Regions from separate parts of the Pseudohongiella acticola genome, predicted to be linked through region 1. Evidence: predicted binding sites of a transcription regulator. Region 1 holds the regulator's gene; each other region holds the start of a gene.
What was found. Region 1 encodes sigma-54, which starts transcription at its own class of promoters, with help from an activator protein. Its sites were predicted from a motif close to ANTGGCATNNANNTTGCTNT; they were not measured.
Positions count from the first base shown of each region.

Region 2: a site for sigma-54 is predicted at 1,752-1,771, ahead of nirB (nitrite reductase large subunit NirB). Genes of this name have one in related genera too.
Region 3: a site for sigma-54 is predicted at 1,954-1,973, ahead of PHACT_RS03895 (circularly permuted type 2 ATP-grasp protein). Genes of this name have one in related genera too.
Region 4: a site for sigma-54 is predicted at 2,184-2,203, ahead of PHACT_RS08960 (TorF family putative porin). Genes of this name have one in related genera too.

Region 1 covers NZ_MASR01000003.1:202,905-207,104, forward strand. The annotation lists gene lptB (LPS export ABC transporter ATP-binding protein) at 1-454, shown strand, start outside; gene PHACT_RS15145 (RNA polymerase factor sigma-54) at 653-2,203, shown strand; gene ptsN (PTS IIA-like nitrogen regulatory protein PtsN) at 2,266-2,733, shown strand; gene rapZ (RNase adapter RapZ) at 2,811-3,689, shown strand; gene PHACT_RS15160 (HPr family phosphocarrier protein) at 3,686-3,952, shown strand; gene yjgA (ribosome biogenesis factor YjgA) at 3,954-4,200, shown strand, end outside.
Region 2 covers NZ_MASR01000001.1:740,760-744,959, reverse strand. The annotation lists gene PHACT_RS03270 (CmpA/NrtA family ABC transporter substrate-binding protein) at 1-1,263, opposite strand, end outside; gene nirB (nitrite reductase large subunit NirB) at 1,927-4,200, shown strand, end outside.
Region 3 covers NZ_MASR01000001.1:936,550-940,749, forward strand. The annotation lists gene PHACT_RS03890 (transglutaminase family protein) at 1-1,798, opposite strand, end outside; gene PHACT_RS03895 (circularly permuted type 2 ATP-grasp protein) at 2,018-3,472, shown strand; gene PHACT_RS03900 (alpha-E domain-containing protein) at 3,474-4,200, shown strand, end outside.
Region 4 covers NZ_MASR01000001.1:2,100,238-2,104,437, reverse strand. The annotation lists gene PHACT_RS08965 (hypothetical protein) at 134-1,075, opposite strand; gene PHACT_RS08960 (TorF family putative porin) at 1,314-1,964, opposite strand; gene PHACT_RS08955 (DUF885 domain-containing protein) at 2,365-4,200, opposite strand, start outside.

The DNA.
Region 1 (4,200 bases):
CAACCTCAGCGTTGAAGACAATATCATGGCGATCCTGCAGACCCGCAAGGATCTCAGCCCGCCACAGCGCCGGGAAAAAATGGAAAGCCTGTTGCAGGAGTTCCATATCACCCACATACGTCACAACAAAGGCATGAGCCTGTCCGGTGGTGAGCGCAGACGAACCGAAATTGCCCGTGCCCTGGCCAATGATCCGCGCTTCATCCTGCTTGATGAGCCATTTGCCGGCGTCGACCCGATATCGGTTAGCGACATAAAATCAATCATCGAACACTTGAAAATGCGCGGTATCGGTGTTCTGCTGACAGACCACAATGTCAGGGAAACACTGGATATCTGTGAGAAGGCCTATATTGTCAGTGAAGGCGGCATCATTGCCGAGGGCAGCGCCGAACAGATACTGTCCAATCAGAAGGTTCGTGATGTCTATCTGGGCGAGAAATTCCGGATTTGACCTCACGCATCGCAGCCGGACAGAGACAAGTACAGCATCGGCGAAATTTTCCCAGACAAAATTATTGCAAAATAATCCACACATCGGCATGATGCTTGCTTAGCCTAGTAAAAAAGCAAACCTAAACGTGTCGCTGCCAAAGCGGCGCATCAATCAGCGATCCCGCGACAACCGAGCAACAAAGATGTATCTGATGCCATGAAAATTTCGCTCCAGCTAAAGCTTGGTCAACAGCTGACCATGACTCCCCAGCTGCAGCAGGCAATCCGGCTTCTGCAGCTATCCACTCTGGATCTTCAACAGGAAATTCATCAGGCGCTGGAGTCCAACCCCATGCTGGAGGTTGACGAATCCCAGGACGCCGATGGCAGTGACGCCAGCTTCGACAACGACAGCAGCGAGTCAAACTCCCAGTCGGACAGCGGCAAGGACAAGTCCAGCAATAACTCAGATGACACCGGTGACAGCTTCGCCGAACAGTCATCTTCCGATGCGTCTTACGAAGCCAGCGGCGACGAATCGCACTGGGAAGACAGTATCCCGGAGCAGCTGACTGTTGACACCAACTGGGATGACATCTATCAGAACAGCTACACCAGCGGCAGCCCGGCCCCGGACAATGATGAATTTGAGTCCCGTGATGCCGCCTCCGAATCGCTGCAGGACCACCTGCTCTGGCAGTTGAATCTGACCACCATGTCAGACACCGATCGGCTCATCGCCATGGCCATCATCGACGCAGTGGATGCCAACGGCCAGCTCAGCGCCAGTCTGGACTCCATTCTGGAGGGGCTGCAGGAGCATCTGGAGATTGAAGAAGACGAAGTGTTGGCGGTACTGCACCGGATCCAGCACTTTGACCCGGTGGGTGTGGCTGCCCGCGATTTATCCGAATGCCTGCTGATCCAGCTCAATCAGGTACCAGAGACAATGGTCAACGACGCCATTCGCAATGCGCGCACGCTGGTCAAGGACCACCTGCCTCTGCTGGGCAACCGCGACTATGCCCAGGTTATGCGCCTGACCCGGCTCAAGGAACCCGAACTCCGTGATGCCATCGCCATCATCGAAAAGCTGGATCCGCGACCCGGCGCCGACATCGCGCCCTCCTCCGCTACCTACATTGTGCCGGATGTGTTTGTCACCAAGGACCCGCGCAGTGGCCGCTGGCGCGTTGAGCTGAACCCCGAAACGGCTCCCAAACTGCGCATCAATGCGGACTATGCCTCTCTGGTAAAACGCTCGGAGAACAGCACAGACAATAACTACCTGCGCGACAACCTGCAGGAAGCACGCTGGTTTCTGAAAAGCCTGCAGAGCCGCAACGAAACCCTGCTCAAGGTTGCCAGCCGCATAGTCGAGCACCAACAGGGTTTCCTGGAGAAAGGCGAAGAGGCCATGAAACCCCTGGTCCTGCATGACATCGCAGAAGCCGTGGAAATGCACGAATCAACCATTTCCCGGGTGACCACACAGAAGTACATGCACACACCGCGTGGTATCTTCGAACTTAAATATTTTTTCTCCAGCCATGTCAGCACGGCCGGTGGCGGGGAGTGTTCGTCCACGGCCATTCGTGCCCTGATCAAAAAGCTGGTGGTGGCGGAAAACCCACGTAAACCATTGAGCGACAGCAAAATCACGCAGTTGCTTGAAGAACAGGGTATCAACGTCGCCCGACGAACCATCGCCAAGTACCGGGAATCGTTGTCTATACCGCCGTCCAATGAGCGAAAACGACTGGTCTAGCGCATTGCCAGCGGCAGGCCAAGGTTCTAGAATGGCAGCCATCGGAAGATTAGGAAGCCCTGATGCAACTGAGCACAATTCTTAGCCCTGAACGCACCGTCTGTAATATGCCGGGTGTCAGTAAAAAACGTTTTCTGACATCCATCAGTGAACATATCGCAGAAAGCAGCAGCAGCCTGTCAGCAGACGCCATCTATAATGCCTTGTTGGCGCGCGAGCAACTGGGCAGCACGGGCATCGGCAATGGCATTGCCATACCTCATTGCCGGGTTCAGGAGTGCACGCAGATTATCGGCACACTGGTACAACTGGACGAAGGCATTGATTTTGATGCCATTGATTCGCAACAGGTGGATCTGCTGTTCGTGCTGATCGTGCCAGCTGAAGAAACCGACGAACACCTGCGTGTGCTGAGTGGCCTGGCGCGACTGTTCCACCAGGAAACGTTTTGTCAGGCACTGCGCGATGCCAGTAGTAGCGATGAGCTTTACCAGACGGCGATACGCTTCAGCGAGCAATCTCAAAGCTGAGCACCGTCAGGGCCCGGTCGTCGCAATCCGCTGACAGCAAAATCAAATCCAGACCTAATTAAGGCAGGCGAGCAATTGTGAGACTCCTGATCGTAAGCGGCCGCTCCGGTTCCGGCAAAAGCACCGCATTAAACATGCTGGAAGATCATGGCTACTACTGTATCGACAATCTGCCCGCCAGTTTGTTGCCGGCCTTTATCACGCGAATCTCCAGCGAAACTGTGGCCCTGCCTCGCGTTGCAGTCAGCATCGACGCCCGCAATATTCCTGATGACCTGAAGAAAGTGCCTCAGATTATTGTTGATCTGCAGGCATCCAGAATTGACACCGAAATTATTTTTCTGGATGCCAACAGCCCCACCTTGATCAAACGCTTCAGTGAAAGCAGACGCAAACATCCCTTGACCACCGAAAGCATCGGCCTGCGTGAAGCCATCAACAAAGAGCGTGAAATGCTGGAGCCAATTGCGGCACTGGCAGGTCTTTCCATCGACACCAGCACGATGTCGGTTCATGAATTACGTGCCACCGTACGAGCGCGCGTGGTTGAGAAGAAAGATTCGTCGCTGGCACTGATGTTCGAATCATTCGGCTTTAAAAATGGCGTTCCCATTGATGCCGATTTTGTTTTTGATGCCCGCAGCCTGCCTAACCCCTACTGGGACCCGGCACTTCGACCGTTGTGCGGACTGGATGAGCCGGTCAGCCAGTATTTGTCGAGCCAGGACGACGTCAACGCCATGCAGACTGATATTTTTCAGTTTCTGGAAAAGTGGTTGCCACGCATAGAGCGCAGCAATCGCAGCTACCTGACTGTGGCCATCGGGTGCACCGGCGGCCAACACAGATCCGTGTACCTGTGTGAACGTCTGAAGCAGGCATTTACCGGCCGTATCAGTAACCTGCAGGTTGTGCACCGGGAACTCTCACGCAAGGAGGCTGCACAACAGTCATGATTGAAGCCACCATCACTATCTGCAACAAGGCAGGCCTGCATGCCCGTGCCGCTGCCCGACTGGTCGGAACCGCCTCGCAGTTCAATAGCAGCGTTCGCATCGGTAACGAGAAACTGGTTGATGGCAAAAGCATTCTGTCCCTGATGATGCTGGCGGCCAGCAAGGGCACGGTGCTCACTATTATCGTTGATGGCAACGATGAAGCCGATGCACTCCAGGCCATCCAGGACCTGGTGAACAACCGTTTTGAAGAAGGCGAGTGACATGAAAGAACCCCGGTTGAACCGGCGCGCCCGGATTGAGCAGCCCGGGCCTGATGATGGCCCTGGCGATATTGCTGACGAAGGCGAAGAGAGCAAAACGCAACGCAAAAAGCGCTCGACCGAACTGCAGAAAATGGGTGAAGACCTGTTAAGCCTGAACAAAAAGCAACTGGAGCAGATCGAGGTGCCCGAGCCTTTGCTGGCGGCATTACGCGAGTACCAGCGCCTGCCCAACCGTCACGAAGCCA
Region 2 (4,200 bases), on a different contig from region 1:
TTCACTGGCGAAGTCCGGGAAGTCCGCTGCCGTCATTTTACCTTCGGCAATCAGCTCTTCGGCCGCCAGCTGATAAATATCAGGCCGGTAGACGCTGGCGGCTGTCTGGTGATACCAGTCGTCGTTTTTGGGTTCGGCAATCTGACCCCAGCGACGCATCTGTGTCAGAAACCAGACGGCATCGGAATAGTAGGGAAACGTGGCATGATTGCGGAAGAACACGTTGAAGTCGGGGACTGGCAGCACTTCACCTTTTTCATATTCGAAGGTACCGGTCATGGAATTGGCGATAACGTCGTAATCTGCCCCTACATAGTGACTACGTGACAGAATTCTTGCTGCCTCTTCGCGGTTGGCATTGTTGTTTTCGTCCAGCCATTTGCCGGCCCGTAACAACGCCTTGACCAACCGAATCGACGTATTGGGGTTTTCCTCGATGAAGGCCTGGGTCATGCCCAGTACTTTCTCCGGGTTATTCTGCCAGATTTCATAGTCAGTGATGACAGGCACACCGATGTCGCGATAGATCGCCTGTTGATTCCATGGCTCGCCGACGCTGTATCCCTTGATTGTGCCAGCGTCCATGGTGGCTGGCATTTGTGGAGGCGGTGTCACAGAAATCATGACATCCGCTTCCAGCGTGCCCGATGTATCACCCCGTTGTGGCGCGTAGTAGCCAGGATGAATACCACCTGCTGCCAGCCAGTAGCGCAGTTCGTAATTGTGCGTCGATACCGGGAACACCATGCCCATGTTGAATGGGTTGCCCTGGGCATGATAGCTCTCGATAACAGGCTTCAGGGCCTGGGCGCTGACGGGTCTTAGCACGCGGCCGTCCTGCTGTGGTATGTGCGGACGCATCATCTCCCAGACGTCATTGGAGACAGTGATGGCGTTGCCATTCAGGTCAAGGCTCAGTGGCGTGACGATGTGAGCGCTGGTGCCGTAACCAATGGTGGCCGCCAACGGCTGGCCGGCGAGCATGTGAGCGCCGTCGAGCCGGCCGTCGATAACGCCGTCCAGCAGTACCCGCCAGTTCGCCTGCGGCTCCAGAGTTACATACAGACCTTCGTCTTCGAAAAACCGTTTTTCATAGGCAATTGCCAGCGGCGCCATGTCGGTGAGTTTGATGAACCCCAGCGTCAGGTCTTCTTTTTCCGGCCAACCGACATCGGCAGCAACGCCGGCTGATATGGCCCAAAGGTTGCTGGTAAGGAAAAGTGCAGTGGCAGAACGCTGAATCGTCCTTTGTATGCTACGCATGATGAAACTCCCTTGCTGTGTTCAAAATAGATCTGTTAGAAAACCAAAGAGAAAGCTCAACAAAAGTTCGCTAAACAATCCAATAGTCAACCAAAAAAAAAGCGCCCACCCGCGATAGCAGAAAACTCTGCAGATCACGTGCGGACGCCATTGCCCTTAAAACGTGACAGGTAACCCATCTTTGGGCGCTGTCACAGTCGGTCTACCCCGATAATGCATTTACTGTGCCAAAGCCTGCCTGCTGGTGGAATACGGTCAGGAGCGTCTTTATAAGCCAGGGAAAATGGGGGGATGAGTCAGTAATGCGCCGCCAATGCCAAGGGGCGGTCAGGCACCGGGGTTTGCCTTATTTCAGTGCAGGGCGCGCAAAAACGATGCACAACAATGGACCGAGGTCATCATCGACAGGCAGCCGCCAGACTATGCTTGATTGCGCTGTAGGCCAGAGAACACGGGTTCCTAAGTAATAATTAAAATAATTTTGGGCGGCTGGCATAGCTTTTGCTCAACCTATGACACAGGTCACCTGCCTGACTGGAATCAAAGGCGATTTCGAGATCATTTGCAGTGACATAAAGATTTCAGGGCAATGGCGCTCATGACACGACAATAGTCGTGTGATGGGCGCTTTTTTTTTGCCTCGGAGAATGAAGGAGAAGGTGCATGAAGAAGCGTCAGTTGTTGGTGATTGGCAATGGCATGGTAGGTCAGCGATTCCTTGAAGAGCTGGTCGCGCTGCAACATGAGTTTGAGGTGACGGTATTCTGCGAAGAGAGTCGTCCGGCTTACGACCGCGTGCAGCTAAGCGCCTGGTTCAGTGGTGCCACCGCAGAAGACCTGGCATTGGGAACCCTTCCCTTCTTTGAAGAGCATGGGATCAGGTTTCTGTGCGATGAGGCCGTCGTCTGCATTGATCGTGACGCCCGTCAGGTCACTGGCAGCAAAGGCAACGACTATCCCTATGATGTGCTGGTACTGGCGACCGGCTCCTATCCTTTTGTGCCACCGATTGCCGGCAGCGATCGCGATGCCTGTCATGTCTACCGCACAATAGACGATCTGGAGGCGATCAATGCGTCGGCCGCTACCAGCCGTCGTGGTGTCGTGATTGGCGGTGGGCTGCTGGGTCTGGAGGCCGCCAAAGCCTTAAAGGATCTGGGTCTGGAAACCCATGTCGTCGAATTTGCGCCACGCCTGATGGCGGTCCAGCTTGATGCCAGCGGTGGCGAGATGTTACGCAGCAAGATCACTGCACTTGGGGTTTCGGTGCATACCGGAAAGGCGACACAGCGTATTGAAGATGGTGAACAGCACCGACACCGTCTGGTTTTTGCTGAGGACGCGCTAGAGACTGATCTGGTGCTGTTCTCAGCCGGCATCCGGCCACGTGATCAGCTGGCACGTGATTGCGGTCTGAGTATCGGCGAACGCGGTGGTGTTGTCATCGATGACCAGTGCCGTACATCAGATCCCGATATTTTTGCAATAGGCGAAGTGGCGCTGTGGCAGCAACGAATATTTGGTCTGGTGGCACCGGGCTACGATATGGCACGCAAACTCGCATCACTGCTGTGCGGCGATGACAGCGCCATGTTCAGCGGCGCCGATATGAGCACCAAACTGAAACTGCTGGGGGTTGAAGTGGGCTCAATTGGTCTGGCACAGGGTGGGGCACCTGAATACCGCGTGTGTTCGATAGAAGATGCCAGCGCAGGTGTATACAAAAAGCTGGTAATAAGCGAAGACGGCAAACGCCTGCTGGGCGCAGTCCTTGTGGGTGACACCAGTGACTATGACGCACTGCTGCAGTACAGCCTGAATGCACTCGATCTACCTGATTCCCCGATCAGCCTTATTGCCCCGTCAGCAGGTGAAAAACCGATGCTGGGCGTTGATGCATTGCCGGCAACGGCGCAGATATGTTCCTGTAACAATGTCAGTAAGGGTGACATTTGCAGCGCCATAAGTGCCGGCTGTACCACTATTGGTGCGCTGAAGAAGGAAACCCGGGCGTCGTCAACCTGCGGTGGTTGCACGACGTTGGTTAAGCAGGTGCTGGATGCAGAACTCAAGAGCCAGGGTATAGAAATCAATAATGACCTGTGTGAACACTTTGCCTACACCCGCCAGGGGCTGTATCACCTGGTTCGGGTAAACGGCATCCGCTCGTTTGATGAGTTGCTGGCACAGCACGGCCGTGGTCAGGGTTGCGACATATGTAAACCGGCGATCGGCTCCATTCTGGCGTCATGCTGGAATGATTATGTACTGGATCCGCGTCATGTCGGACTGCAGGATACCAATGACAACTTTCTTGCCAATTTGCAGAAAGACGGCAGCTATTCAGTCGTTCCTCGTGTGCCCGGCGGTGAGATCACCCCGGCTAAACTGCTTGTGCTGGCCCAGGTGGCCGAAAAATACGATCTTTATACCAAGATTACCGGCGGCCAGCGTATCGACCTGTTTGGTGCGCGTGTAGACCAGCTTCCATCAATCTGGCGTGATCTGGTGGACGCAGGTTTTGAATCCGGTCACGCATATGGCAAATCCCTGCGGACCGTCAAATCCTGCGTGGGTTCAAGCTGGTGCCGGTATGGCGTACAGGACTCGGTCAGCATGGCGATATATATCGAGGAGCGATACCGCGGCCTGCGCTCGCCACACAAATTAAAAATGGCGGTGTCAGGCTGTACGCGGGAATGTGCTGAAGCGCAAAGCAAGGATGTGGGTGTTATTGCCACAGAGCAGGGCTGGAATCTTTATGTCTGTGGCAATGGCGGTATGCGTCCACGTCATGCCGAACTGTTTGCCAGCGACCTTGATGACAAGACCCTGATTCAAACCATTGATCGCTTTCTGATGTTTTACATCCAGACCGCCGATCGTCTGCAGCGTACGTCGGTATGGCGCGATAACATGGAAGGTGGCCTGGGTTAC
Region 3 (4,200 bases), on a different contig from region 1:
CGCTGTCGACCAGCTGTTCCTGCCAGTTCTGGCCAACACTGTGATGATGGTGCCCCGGCGTACCAGCTGCTTCTGTCGGCACATGATTATACATACGGGCCACTTCCCCGGCCTGGGCATGCAGATCCTCCAGGTCGGGCAACTCGGCAAACGGGGAACGAGGCTGAATCTCTTCGCGTTTCCTGATTGGCAACGACGACAGTGGCAGCCGCAGCCCCATTGGCGAATCACCCGGAATAAGGAACAGGTGGTCACGTTTGACGGGCCAGTGCCCGGTCATCCAACGCTCTTTTTCTCGCGTCAACGGCAGGGTCAGACCCACCGGTTTGTCCAGGCCTCGTTCCAGTACTCGCGACAGACGTGCGCGGTTAAGATCATTACTCAGGTCTTCGGCATGCAGATCCAGGTCGGCAGGTTGCTGTTGTTCCAGCCACAGGTAGTAATACGCATCTTCATAACAGGGGATCAGAAAACGACTGGGAACTTTGAGTGAGGTAACCAGGGCGTTGGCAAAGCCCCTGGCCTCTTTTTCACCATAACCATAGTCTTTATCGATGTCAGCCAGCCACTGATCATCGCGCCACATCGGTTTGCCATCACGGCGCCAGTAACAGGCGAGTGCCCAGCGTGGCAGTACCTCGCCCGGATACCACTTGCCCTGCTGGTACTGCAGCAACGAGTTTGGTGCGTAGTGTGGTCGCAGGCGTCGCATCAACTGCTCAGACAGCTTGCGCTTGGTTGGCCCCTGCGCCGCGATGGTCCATTCTGGTGCGTCCATATCATCGATTGACACAAAGGTGGGCTCACCGCCCATGGTCAGCCGCACGTCCAGCGCTTTCAGTTGTGCATCGACGTCCTGTCCCAGCGCATCAATGGCAGACCATTGTGCCTGCGTATAAGGCCTGGTGACACGCGGATCTTCATGCACTCGCGTCACACTCATCTCGAAATCAAACTCGACCTCGGTCGGCTCGGTGGCGCCGGTAATGGGCGCAGCACCGGCAGGGTCAGGTGTCGCCGCCAGCGGCAAATGCCCTTCGCCCGCGAACAGCCCCGACGTCGGGTCCAGGCCGATCCAGCCGGCCCCGGGGATGAACACTTCGCACCAGGCATGAAGATCGGTAAAGTCCCTGTCGGTGCCTGACGGGCCGTCCAACGCTTTAACATCGGCTGTCAGCTGCACCAGATAGCCCGACACAAAACGTGACGCCAGGCCCAGGCGACGCAGGATGTGAACCAATAGCCAGGTAGAGTCGCGGCATGACCCGCGCGCCAGCGCCAGTGTTTCCTGAGGTGACTGCACCCCCGGCTCCATACGAATCAGGTATTCGATGTCCTGCGCCAGGCGCTGGTTCAGGCCCACCAAGAATCCCGTTATATCGGTTTTCTCGCGTTTTACGCTGCTTAGCCACTTGTCCAGCAGTGGCCACTTCTGGCTGCTTTCAAGATAGGGTGCCAGTTCCTTTTGCAGCACTGGCGTATAGTTAAACGGGAAGTGCTCTGCATACTCTTCAACAAAGAAATCAAACGGGTTGACGACGGTCATGGGAGCGACCAGTTCAACCTCAATGTGCAGACTTGACAGTTTCTCCGGGAACACCAGGCGCGCTATATGGTTGCCAAACGGGTCCTGCTGCCAGTTGAGAAAGTACTCACCACCGGAGATCTTCAAACTGTAGGCATCTATCGGCGTGCGACAATGTGGCGCCGGTTTCAGGCGTATCTGGTGCGGCCCGACTTCAATGGGTCGGTCAAAGTCGTACCGGGTGGAATGTTTCAATGCTACACGGATGGTCATGAGAGGCTCATCTTCGAATGAAGTATACCCAAGAGAATAGCAACGCCTGTGCCAAAAGCAAGGTATGATAATTTTATGACCAAACTGTTGTCAGCCTGCGCAAGCCGTGAAAAGATAGAACTCATGGCCGACTCTCCACCGCAGTTGCGGTTAAACCTGGTATACAGATTGCTTCAACGGGTTCACACTGATCAAGACACTGAGCAACAATGAGGGTGAATGAGCAACATCAATTGGGAAGAATATAAAGCTACCGGCTTCTACGATGAACTGATTGCGGCCGACGGCAAACCCCGCCCTGAAGCCGAGCTCTTGTGCCAGTATCTGGCAAACCTCGATTCCCGTGAGTTGCAGGAACACAAAACTGCCGCCGAAGTCGCCATCCAGCTAATGGGCATTACCTTTACCGTTTACACCGAAGGCACAATGATTGACCGCGCCTGGCCGTTTGATATTGTGCCCCGTATCATTCCTCTTAAAGAGTGGCAGAAAACCGAGGCCGGCCTGAAGCAACGGGTGCAGGCGCTTAACATGTTCATTGATGATCTTTATCACGATCAGAAAATCATCAAGGACGGCATTTTCCCCAAAGAGCTACTGCAACACTCGGTAAACTTCCGGCCTCAGTGTGTCGGCATCAAAACCCCGCATAATATCTGGGCGCATATTTGTGGCTCTGACCTGGTCCGCGACAACGATGGCACGCTCTACGTGCTGGAAGACAATTTACGGGTACCGTCCGGCGTGTCGTACATGCTGGAAAATCGCAACGTCACCAAACGGGTATTGCCCGAGCTGTTTGCTTCCGGCCAGATTCAGCCGGTAGACGACTACACTTCCCAACTCTACGAGATGCTCGCATCGATGTCGCCACGACCCGGCGATGACCCGTCCATCGTGATTCTGACACCCGGCATCTACAATTCCGCCTATTACGAACACGCCTATCTCGCCCAACAGATGGGCGTGCAACTGGTCGAAGGCTCGGACCTGGTGGTGGGCGACGATGACTGCGTGTACATGCGCATGGTGGACGGTCTGGCCCGGGTGGATGTCATTTACCGCCGCGTTGACGACATGTTTCTGGACCCGGAGGTGTTTAATCCGGAATCGACTCTGGGTTGCCGCGGCCTGATGCGCGCATGGCGCAAGGGCAACGTGGCACTGGCCAATGCACCGGGTGCTGGTGTAGCCGACGACAAAGTGGTGTACGCGTTCGTCCCCAAGATCATCAAATACTATCTGGACCAGGAGGCGCTGCTGCCCAATGTTCCCAGCTATCTTTGCATGTTTGAGGACGATCGCAACTATGTGCTCGATAACCTTGATAAACTGGTAGTAAAACCGGCCAATGAGTCGGGTGGCTACGGCATGATGATCGGCCCACATGTCAGCAAAAAAGAACGTAAAAAATTCGCTGAACTGATCAAGGCTGACCCGCGAAACTACATGGCGCAACCAACACTGGCGTTGTCCACTTCGCCGACATTGATAGACCATGGCATGGAGTCTCGCCACGTCGATCTTCGACCCTTTATTCTTTCAGGGGAGTCAACTTTCGTCACCACCGGCGGCCTGACCCGCGTGGCACTGACGAAAGGCTCACTGGTAGTGAATTCGTCCCAGGGCGGTGGCAGCAAAGACACCTGGATTGTCGACGTGGCGGGAAACTGAGATGCTTTCACGAGTTGCAGAAAACATATACTGGCTGGCCCGCTATATCGAGCGTGCTGAAGATACCGCACGACTGCTGAGCGTAAACAGCAACCTGATGCTCGACCTGCCCCGCGCTACACAGCTCGGCTGGGCAGAGATCATCGCCATTACCGGTCACGGTGAACTGTTTGACGAACTCTACCCACATCGCGACGAAGCCAGCGTGCTGTCTTTCATCTGCAGTGACCGGCGTTATTCCGGCTCCATTATCAGCTCCCTGTCCGCTGCCCGGGAAAACCTGCGCACAACACGCGACGTCATTCCACGCGAAATCTGGGAAGAGATCAATCAGCTTTATCTGGGCGTTCGTGAAATGGTCGACTCCGGCGTCACGCCGCGCAAGCGCGATGCATTTCTGCGCCGTGTCATTCGTAGCTGCCAAACTGTCAACGGCCTGATCGAAGGCTCCTTGAGTTATACCCAGGTGCGCACGTTTCTTATGCTCGGACGCCAGCTTGAGCGCGCCGATATGACGACCCGTATTATCGACGTGCGTTCCGCCAACCTGCTACCACGTAGTCCGGGTGAATTGACCCCTTTTGAAAACCTGCAGTGGATGAGTGTGCTTAAATCGCTCACCGGGTATCAAATGTACCGCCAGCATGTACGCTTACGAATTCGCGGCCCTGATGTACTCAGTTTTTTGCTGCAGAACCGCAATTTTCCCCGTGCCGTTGCCTGCAGTC
Region 4 (4,200 bases), on a different contig from region 1:
GCAGGGCCATTAACAGCAAAACACCCAATACCCCCATACGATGCACTCTCTGAACTGTCAGATCCGATTGACGTCAGCTTTGATACCATCAAAGGTCGCAGTGTTCAACTTTAAGGCGGAAAATCCATCGCAATCATTCCAGCACAGATACCTCAAACACGGCCTCATAACCATCAGCTTCGCCGCTGACCAGGCGCAAGGTACCCAGCAGCATCTGAGTATTCTCCTCACGTGTCCACGCGCCCAGCGCAACCCGATCTCCAATGGTTTCCCCATCCAGAATCCAGTCCTGTTCTGTCAGCTGCCCGGCAAAAAACTCGTATGCCTCCGACAGCGGCCAGGCAACTGAGAATCCGATTCTGGACTCAGCCTGCTGAGGAGATCCGGATAAAAAAAGTGGCATACTTGGAGATTGCGTGGTGGCTTCGTCCGGCAAAACCAGGCGAGGCATGCTGTTTTGCAGAGATCCACCGCCCCTTGATGCATTTAAGAATGCTGGTGACCCACGGTTGCTTGCCTGCGCGGCTAACCCGGCGCAAGAGAAATTGCCCCGGCTGGTGCCGGGCAATGACGTCAAATTGATGAATGTTCGATCAGCTTCTGTGTGCTGCCGCAGATAAAGCAGTCCCTGAGTGTCGTGGCAGAGCTGCGAGGGTATACCCAGGTTCTGAGGGGTAGCCGACACGAATCCGGTCCGTGGTGTTGTCGCTCCCATCGGACTTAGCAACAGAAAATCGTTCTGCTGCAGTGAGTCAATCAATTCTGCGAGCTGTTGCTGGCCGTCTCCCTCGCTGCCCAGAATCACCTGTCGATTGCGACCCTGATCAACACTGCCCAGCACAGTGGCGCCATCGGGCAACATAAATTCCGGAAACCCGTCAGGAATGTCGGAATAGATGCGTATCTCCATCGCTGTGCCTGCGCCGCTTAACAGTGCTCTGGCAAGATCAATGGGAATGTTGTCAGTAAATTCGGTATCTGCAGAAACGGCTGATATCGCCAGGGCTGCGGTCATAAAGGTCGCCAGCTTGAAGAACAGCTTCGCTGACGTCAGCGGGGCAAGGCTCCTGAGCATATCCATCTCTCCTGGATTCTTTCCTGATATTCGTCCTGGTATCTCGCCGTGGATACTCAAAACTGGCGATGCATACAGGTTAATTACGCCGATATCAGTCAAAAATCAAGTATCGGGTTCAGCAAGAGGTGGAAGCAAAGGGTGAACGCAGAAAGTGGCGGGCACAAAAAAGGCTCCCGAAGGAGCCTTTCTGTATCACTGCAGATGTGGGTCTGCAGGTACCAGCAGCTGCCCGGTCTTACCAGGATTTGCCGATGGTGAAGACAATGGCTTCGCCTGTGCTTGGGCTGCCATTAGAGCCTACTTCGTCAGACAGCTCTTCGCTGTTGATGATGCCCGCGATGCCCATATCGAAGTCGGCAAAGCTGAAACCATAACCTACTTCCAGGTACTCGCCGTCAAACTCGTCACCCCAGAAACCGACTGTGCCATACAGACCTGATTCACCCGTGATGGTCAGGTCCAGGAAGTCGTAATCCTGCGATGCACCGAAACCGTCCCACTCACCAACGGAGTAGCCCAGGCTGAACATGCCATAACCCAGACCAAAGTTGACTTCCTGGTAAGTGTCATCAAACTCGCCGGTGTAGAAGTAGCCGGTGTAACCGATGCTGGCAGTCAGGCCAGAGTCAGTTTCAATGCCGTAACCGAAATAACCATCTACTTCCAGGCCGTCACCCACGTCAGCTGCCCAGCTGCCCGCGTAGAAACCTTCTGATTCGAAGTCGATACCGGCGCTGGCAGAAGAGTTCTTCTGCAGAACACCACGGAAGTAGTACTCAGAGGCATAACCGATGTTGTAAGACACGTCTGCTGATGCGCTTGTGGAAGCAACTACGGCACCTGATACCAGTGTCAGGCCTGCTACGAGTTGGGTCAATCGTTTCATATGTTTTCTCCAGGATAGATCTATGCTTAGTAGTAAGCTGTTTTGCGTTATTTTTTCATTTTCGAAAGTAACGACTTTCTTGCTGGAGTGTTTTGCAAAGAGCGGGCCAATGTTGTGAAAGCCCGTGATATACGCGCTTTGACGGACATTCTGCGTGCTTTGGCCACTAGGGGTGCACTGTAATGGTGCGCACTTTTATGGCGCGCACAAACACGGGGCGAGGCAGGCTGTATGCCCTGTAGACAGGCCTATCAGGAGAGTTGAGAATAAAACGGGGAGGGTTTGGGCAGGTTTCCGGAAGTGGATCCCGGCGTGTGGCGGGGCTTTTTAGCGTTGCAGGAGCCAGGCACCGAATAAATCGGGCCTGGCACACTGTAGCCTGAGTATGGGTTGGCAGGCGTCAGGAGCGCGCCTGTACCTCGTCAATCCACTGGTTCACCCGACGTTCCAGCAAATGCAGCGGCATGGCGCCACCCAGCAGGATGGTGTCGTGGAACTCGCGGATATCAAAATCGTCGCCCAGTGCTTCACGCGCAGTTTCGCGCAGCTCCAGGATCTTGATCATGCCGATCTTGTACGAGGTAGCCTGCGCCGGCATCACGATGTAGCGCTGCACTTCGGTGGTGATGGCCGCCAACGGCACAGAAGAGTTTGCCGCGAAATAATCGATAGCTTCCTGCTCGGTCCAGCCTTTGGAATGCAGGCCGGTATCAACCACCAGACGGATGGCACGCCACATCTCCGAGGTCAGACGACCAAACTGCGAGTAGGGATCTTCATAGGTGTCCGGCATCTCGCTGGCCAGACGCTCGGAATACAGACCCCAGCCTTCTGAGTAGGCGGTAAAGCCGGCCTGAGTGCGGAAGCGTGGCATGTCTTCCAGTTCCTGCGCGATGGAAATCTGCATGTGGTGGCCAGGCAGACCTTCGTGATAGGCAATCACTTCCATCTCCGATTTGGGCATGGCATTCATGTCAGACAAATGCGCGTAGTACACGCCAGGACGTGAGCCATCGGGCGTGCCGGGGTAATAATGCTGTGGGGCGCCATCCTGTTCACGGAAGGCTTCCACGCGACGTACCACCAGGTCAGCCTGCGGCAGGGTGGCAAAGTAGTTGGGCAGCTGCGCTTTGATGTTCTCGATGGCTGCCGTGGCATCATCGATATAGGCCTGACGACCTTCATCATTGTTGGGGTAATAGAAGCGTTCGTCATCGCGGGTTTCGCGCAGCATGACAAAAAACTCCTGCAAGGTGCCGTCAAAGCCGGTGCTGTCCTTGACCGCTTCCATCTCGCCGCGCAACCGTGCCACGTCGGCAAGGCCGATTTCATGGATCTCGTCAGCGGTCAGGTCAGTGGTGGTCTGGTTGGCTAGGCGGAACTCGTAATAAGCCTCGCCATTGGGCTGAGACACCAGGCCGGTTGATACGTCCGGTACCTTGTCCATTTCCGACTCGGCCCAGGCAACGACGCGCTCAAACGCTGGACCAAAATCCTGGGTCAGTGCTGTCTCGGTGCGCTCGAGCAGGGCATCCGCATCCGGTTGCTCCAGCTGGCCGGCATCTACCAGGGTCGCCAGATTGGTCTTGGCCGCCGCCCAGATGGCGGAGTCGTCGCCGTCAGTAAACGGTGCACCGGTAATCACATTCTGGGATTGGTCGATGACCTTTTCCAGGGCAAAGCCGGGCGTGATCACGCCGCGTTCGGCGGATTCTTCAGCGCGCTCAATCAGCTGATCCAGTGCCCGTCCTGATTCCGACAGACGGGAAACAAACGCTTCGTAATCCGACACATCTGCCACGTTGTGGAAGCTGATCAGGAACGTGGGCAGAAAGCCCTGCGCGCCATTCATCTGTTCAAATACCAGACCGTTGTACTGAAACTCTGCGGCACGGGCGGCCTGTTCGTACTGATAGGTCCAGATATCCCATGATGTCTGCGCTTCCTGTGTCAGGGCATCGTAGTCAAATTCGCGCTGCATTTCCTCGACGCTTTGACGCATCCATTCCACTTGGGCGTTCTCGGCTTCAACGGACATGTCGTCAATTTCGCCGTAGCGATCCTTGATGCCCTGGAAAGTCATGCCAATGGGGCTAAAATTCAGCTGCTCTTCGTATTTCTCGTCAAACCAGGCGTTAAGGCGCTCGGTTTCGGTTTGGGTCTCTTCCGCAGCAGGCGTTTCCGCGGCACTCATGTCGGGGGCGGCTGGTGGCGTTGCGGATTCGCCGCAGGCCGC